Regions from separate parts of the Paraclostridium sordellii genome, predicted to be linked through region 3. Evidence: riboswitches for the same ligand, from Rfam matches in the RefSeq annotation. Region 3 holds a riboswitch; each other region holds the start of a gene.

Region 1 (2,274 bases), 180 kb from region 3:
ATGTAGATGCATTTAATTTATATGATTTAGACTTAAATAAATATAAAGAAATAATTGCCTATTTAATTAAATCCTTAAAAGATTATAATGTATTTATTAAATATCATCCTAGAGATAATAGTAAGTACATGGATGATTTTTTAAGTGGATATAAAAATATTAATTGGATAGACAAACATATAAATATAGAAGTTTTTTACAAATATGATAATATATCAATTATTTCATCAGTATCTACATCTGTTTTATCGATGGCTAAGTTAGGAGCTAATGTTTGTGTTATATCTAAAATACTTAGTAATCAAGAACAAAGGTTGTTTGATGTATTTTCAAAGTTAAATGTTTATATGCCTAATACGGTTGAACAGTTTTATGCTTATGTAGATGAAAATATGTAACATAATATATAAATAAAATTAAATTAAATTATAATTTAAAAAATATGAAAATCTAAATTATTATAAATTATTAAAAAAATATATTGTATACAAATTTCATTAAAGTAAAAATAAATAATGAAATTAAAAAAATAGAAAAAAATTATGCAAAAAATAAAAAATAATAAGATTTATAAATGTTAAAAATAAGGTAGTTACAAGGATTAACCTTAATATTGAAATAATTTGATGTTAAAAATAGCATGATGTTTAAGCTTATAATTATTTTTTAAACAAATTAGAAAATTACTACTTATTGGAAAAGTTAGAATTTAAAGTAAATGCTTGAATAATGCTGAATAATGGTATAAAATGAAAATATAAGTCGAAAAAAATAAGGGCATACCTAGGGAAATCTAGGGTCGCAAAACTATAGGGGCTAAGGTTTATTAGAAATAAACTATGCCAGCCAGCTGCCGAAGAGTTACTAAACTTTTTGTTATAATTACTAATATAAAATTTAATTGCAAATATAAAATAAAAGATGTAATTGTATCATTATGTCTAAATTAGGGGTGTAAAATATTATTATATATATATTTACAGGGATAGTTCTGTGAAAATTTAATAATATTTACTTATTGAATTTATTTTATATTTAAAATTTAAAATTAGTAATTAGTCATATTGTATAAAAGTTATTAAACTACTCTTTCAGAGTAGTTTTTTTATTTTAATAAAAAAATGGGAGGGAAGAATGGAAATATACAATTTAATGAAAGCTGGTTTAGATGCCACAGCCTTAAGGAGTAAAGTTATTGCTAATAATATAGCAAATATTAATACCCCAAATTATAAAAGAAAGTATGTAAGTTTTGAAGATACTCTAAACGAATCTGTAAATGGAAAACCTAAAATAGAGGTTAAAACAGATGAAAATTCAAAAATGAGAGTAGATGGTAACAATATCGACTTAGAGAGCGAAAAGGTAAACCAAGCAGCTACAACTCTTGAATTTAATGCTCTTGTAACTTTAACTAATATAAAATTAGGAATGGCAAAAAATGTTATAGCAGGGAGGTAACTAAATGAGTATTTTTGGAGGTATGAGAATAAGCCAAAGTGCTTTATCTGCAGAACGTCTTAAAATGGATGTAGTTTCATCTAATATAGCTAATATGAAAACTACAAGAACTAAAGAAGGCGGAGCTTATAGACGTAGAGTTCCAGTATTTGAGGAAAATTACGATAGTAAGTTAGGTATGCTAGGTGTAAAAACTGTAAGTATACAAAAAGATCAAGCACCACTTAGAAAATTATATGAACCTAATCATCCAGATGCAGATAAAGAAGGATATGTTGAATATCCAAATGTGGATATATTAGTTGAAATGGCAGATTTAATGACTGCAGCAAGATCTTATGAATCTAATATAGATACATTAAATGCACAAAAGAATATGATTTCTAAGGCTTTAGAAATAGGTAGATAAAACAAAAAAGGAGTATATTTATGACAGGAATAAGTGCTATAAGCGGAGTAAACAATATCGCAACAAGCAATAATTTACTTAAAACATCAAATGCAGAGAGTATTAAAAAAGAAAGTAGTTTTTCAGATGTTATAAAAAGTGCAATAGACAAAGTTAATGATATGCAAGTGGACTCAAATAACAAAGTAAAAAGCCTTATAAAAGGTGGAGACGTTTCTATGCATGATGTAATGGTATCAGCACAAGAAGCCCAAATGTCAATGCAGTTAATGATTGAAGTTAGAAATAAGGTATATGAAGCTTATCAAGATCTAAATAGAGTTCAATTATAACTTTATAGCAAGGAGAAATTTAGATGAATATAAAGGAATTACCACAAAAAGCAAAAGATTTTGTGTTGGTTA
Region 2 (2,274 bases), 1.6 Mb from region 3:
GATTGGAGCTAAATTTATGAATATACAAGACATTATAATAAGGATTTTATTAGCTATATTTATTGGGGGAGCAATAGGCTTTAATAGAGAGAGAGAAAATGTATCTGCAGGATTTAGAACTCATGCTTTAGTTTGTCTAGGGGCTACTATAGCAGCATTGATTCAGGTAGAGTTAGCTCAATTAGCTTTAAATGAGATTACAACTACGAAAGCACTGTCTGGAGCCATTAAAGTAAATGATGGAAGATTTATAGGTCAAGTTGTATCCGGTATAGGTTTTTTAGGCGCAGGAACTATAATCAAAACTAAAGGTTCTGTCCGAGGTTTAACGACAGCTGCATCAATATGGTCAGTTGCTTGTATTGGAATAGCCATAGGAATAGGATTTTATAGAGTGAGTATTTTGGGAGGGATAAGTATAATAATAGTTCTTGTTGTTTTAAAAAAAATAGAAGAAAAGTATATAACTAAAGCTAGCACTATAAAGCTAAAAGTTAAATATATATCAAAACAAGAAGCTATTAGAGAAATTCAAGAATCAATTCAAGGATATCAAGTAAACGTTGAAGGTATAGAAGTTATTTCAGATGATGAATGTATATATACATTAAGAAAATCTAAGCTTGTAGGTATAAGTGAAATTATAAGTATATTGAGTGAAAATAAAAATATAATTATGGTAACTAAACTTGATAGTACAAGTTAAAAAGAGAGCATGAAATAATGCTCTTTTTTATTTGAAAATTTACAAGATTTTCAGGAAAAGTATAAAAATAATTTGAAACAATAGGTATAGATCTGGAAATTCTCTAGGTCGTGGAAAAATTTACAAAAATTTAACTTTTGTTATTTTGATTTATGCCGTATTAAAAAGTATATATAAATTTATTTGAAAATATTATTTTAGTCCCTAAAACAATTTTAGTAAATAAATTACATAATTAGAATTTATTTATAAGTATTAAAAGTCATAAATTATAAATCTACAACTATATAGGCAAACCGAAGTAATTCGGCGCAGCAAAGCTATAGGGACTTTTTAAGAAGTTAGTCAGTTACAAAACTTATAATTAAAAAGGGGGTTAACTGGCTTAAGTTAACTCCCTTTTATTTTTATAAATACTGATTAATTTGTTAGTTAAATTTTTAATAGGAGGTGTTTAAGTAACAAATAATTAAAAAACTGTAAAAAAACAGTCAAAAAACGGGAGAAAAAGAAATGAAATTTAAATTTGGACATATTAGTAAAGAAAAAAACAAAAGTATAAAGATTCAACTTGCATTAACTATTGTATGTTTTTCAGTAGTTTGTTGTCTATGTTTAGGAGCAATAACAAGTTACCTAAATTATAAGACATCTAATACAATTTTATCCAAAACAGCAGTAGAAACTACTAAACAAGCTGCAGATACAGTTGCCCAAAAATTAACAAATGTAAAAAATGCAGCAATACAAACTGGAATCATAAAAGAACTTTCTGACCCGAAAGTTAGTGTAGAAGAAAAACAAAATATAATAAATAGGCAAGAAAAATTATATGGGCTAAAATTAGGACAAATTTTAGACGTAAGCGGTAAAGATTTATTCAGTGGAAAAGATTATTCAAGTAGAGATTATTTCAAAATCTCTATGGGAGGACAAGCTTATATGGGAAGTCCTGTAAAAAGTAAAGTAACAGGTCAACTTACACTTGTGGTTGCAGCTCCTATTTGGGAAAATGGAGTTCAAGGAAGTAAAATAGTTGGTGTTGTAACTTTTGATACAGATAAAGACTTCTTAAATGATATAGTTAATAATATAAAGATAAGTAAAAATAGTTATGCATATCTTTTAGATAAAGAAGGAACTACAATAGCGCATAGAGACACTAGTTTAATAGGTGTTGAAAATACTATAAGAGATGCACAAACAAATAAAGACTTAGAACCTTTTGCTGAGGCAGATAAAAAACTTATATCAGGTGCAACAGGAAATACTGATGTAGAGTTAAAAGGAGAAGATTGGATACTAGGCTATGCTCCAGTAAAAAATAGCAACAATTGGGGTATAGGCGTTATGATAAATAAAGGTGATTTCTTAGGCCAAATGTATAACTCTATTTTTATAACAGTAGTGTTATCTATACTATTTATAGTAGTGGCATTTATAGTAGCAGCTAAATTTGCTAGTATGATAGGAAATCCATTAAAACAATGTAGTGAGAGACTTAAAAAATTAGCTGAGGGAGATTTAAACTCAGAAATACCAGAAGTAAATGCTGAAAATGAAATAGG
Region 3 (2,274 bases):
TGTTTCATTAGTAATAAACTATGATGTTCCAAAAGATAAGGAAAATTATGTACACAGAATAGGTAGGACTGGAAGACAAGACAAATATGGGCAAGCAATAACTATTATAACAGAAAAAGATGAGAGTGTTATAAATGATATACAAGAATATATTGGATATAATATAGAAAATTTAAAGGACTTAAATGAAGAGAGTATAGAATTAGGTAAAAGAAAGTTTGAAGAGAAATCTAAAAATTTATTTAAAACTAATCGTATAAATAAAAAAGATAGTAAGTTAAATAGTGAGGTTACTAAAATATATTTAAATGCTGGAAAAAAGAAAAAAATAAGAGTTGGAGATATTGTTGGAGCTTTTAGCAATATTGATGGTATAAAAAATGAAGATATAGGAGTTATTGAAATAAGTGATCTATGCTCTTATGTAGATTTACTTAATTATAAAGGTGAGATATTTTTAAAAAAACATAAACAAATATACATAAAAAAGAAACCTGTTAAAGTTAAGAGAGACAATACGATTTAGATTAATAAACTATAAATTTGATTGCAAAAAATATCGAAATTTGGTAAAATTAAGTGAATTAATTTAATGATTTAGAAACGAAGAAGTATATTCTGTATTTGGGCATCTGGAATATATGGAGTTAGTGATGCAACCGGCTATATTTACAAACTGTAGGTATAGCCTTTTTTATTTGAAAGTAAAAATTTAATGATTTAGAGACGAAGAAGTATATTCTGTATTTGGGCATCTGGAATATATGGAGTTAGTGATGCAACCGGCTATATTTACAAACTGTAGGTATAGCCTTTTTTATTTGAAAGTAAAACTTAATAATTTAGAGACGAAGAAGTATATTCTGTATTTGGGCATCTGGAATATATGGAGTTAGTGATGCAACCGGCTATATTTACAAATTGTAGGTATAGCCTTTTTTATTTCCAAATTTAAAAAATAAAAAGAGGTGATTTTTTGAAAGATAGGAAAGGCAGGAAGGTACTTAGCTTAGTTATTATTCTAAATATGATACTAAGTATAATATCGCCAAGTATAACTGTATTTGCTGACAGTAATATTAAACTGAAATTAACCAGTAATAAGAGTAAAGTTGATTCAGGAGATCAAGTTGAATTTAATTTAAACTATGAAGCTTTAAATGGGCCAGGAAGTATAAAAGATGGAGATGTAATAACTTTTGAATTACCTGATGTATTTAAAGATATAAGCCCCAAATATCCACCGGAGCATTTTAAAAGTGTAACAGTAAATGGAACAACTGTTACTGCCGTATTTAGTGAAGGAGCAAATGATGCAATTGGAGGATATATGAGTGTAAAAGCTACTGCTAAAAATGTTGAATCTGCTACAACTCAGAGAGTTGAAGTGAATTTAAATGGAACAGTGCAGTATATGGATATTGAAGTTGATCCTCCAAAAGAAGTAAATCCACCAACAGAAGAAATAATAGATAGACAAATATACAAATCAGTAGACAATCCAGACGGCTATGAAGGTTATGAAAATGGAACTCTAATAAATAATATAAATAATCCAGTAGTAGGGAAAAAGGTTCAGTATAGTATATATGTAAATGAAAAGCATGGATATATCTATAATTCATATATAAAAGATAGTATCCCAGAAGGTATGGAACTAGTCAGAAATTCCATAAAAGTTTATGAAACTAAATATGGACAAGAAGAAAGAAATGTAACATCTGAATTCAAAGGTAAAATGAACTTACAGAGTAATGAGTTTTATGTGAATTTTGGAACTACACAAAATAAATACAGAATAAGTTATGATTTGATAATAAAAAAACAAATGCCAAGATATGATAATATTGCAAGCTTAATTAAACATGATGGAGAAATATCATCAAAAGCTATAGTCAAACCTAAAGATGACGATAAAATTATATCAAAATATAGTAGAACTAATGAAACTGCCAAAGATGAAAATGGACATACAGTAGGTATAGTAAATTTAAATGATAACAAAGTTACATATACATTAGATATAAACCCTAATAACCAAGATATAAAAAATGCTATTGTTGAAGATGTTATACCATCAGGAATGAAATTAGTTGATGGAAGTATAAGAGTTGGAGCATATGATATAGCAGATAATTTTGAGTGGGTTACAAAGCAAATAAAAGATAAAATAAAGTTTGAAAATAATAAATTAACTTTAAACATCGGAGATACAAATAAACATTATTTAGTTTATTATGACTTAGAAGTTACTCAAAGGCAAAAAGCTTATAC

The links. A riboswitch is a leader RNA that binds a small molecule or an ion and turns the genes downstream of it on or off. The one in region 3 is predicted to bind cyclic di-GMP.
Region 1: linked by a shared signal. The riboswitch ahead of flgB (flagellar basal body rod protein FlgB) and the one ahead of ATCC9714_RS11315 (SpaA isopeptide-forming pilin-related protein) in region 3 are both predicted to bind cyclic di-GMP.
Region 2: linked by a shared signal. The riboswitch ahead of ATCC9714_RS02665 (methyl-accepting chemotaxis protein) and the one ahead of ATCC9714_RS11315 (SpaA isopeptide-forming pilin-related protein) in region 3 are both predicted to bind cyclic di-GMP.

Annotation. Positions count from the first base shown of each region.
Region 1 covers NZ_LN679998.1:2,539,313-2,541,586, reverse strand. The annotation lists gene ATCC9714_RS12245 (glycosyltransferase) at 1-398, shown strand, start outside; cyclic di-GMP riboswitch class I at 767-858, shown strand; gene flgB (flagellar basal body rod protein FlgB) at 1,135-1,461, shown strand; gene flgC (flagellar basal body rod protein FlgC) at 1,466-1,870, shown strand; gene fliE (flagellar hook-basal body complex protein FliE) at 1,891-2,202, shown strand; gene fliF (flagellar basal-body MS-ring/collar protein FliF) at 2,226-2,274, shown strand, end outside.
Region 2 covers NZ_LN679998.1:552,493-554,766, forward strand. The annotation lists gene ATCC9714_RS02660 (MgtC/SapB family protein) at 17-706, shown strand; cyclic di-GMP riboswitch class I at 987-1,063, shown strand; gene ATCC9714_RS02665 (methyl-accepting chemotaxis protein) at 1,220-2,274, shown strand, end outside.
Region 3 covers NZ_LN679998.1:2,359,303-2,361,576, reverse strand. The annotation lists gene ATCC9714_RS11320 (DEAD/DEAH box helicase) at 1-526, shown strand, start outside; cyclic di-GMP riboswitch class II at 591-674, shown strand; cyclic di-GMP riboswitch class II at 714-797, shown strand; cyclic di-GMP riboswitch class II at 836-919, shown strand; partial or broken gene ATCC9714_RS11315 (SpaA isopeptide-forming pilin-related protein) at 977-2,274, shown strand, end outside.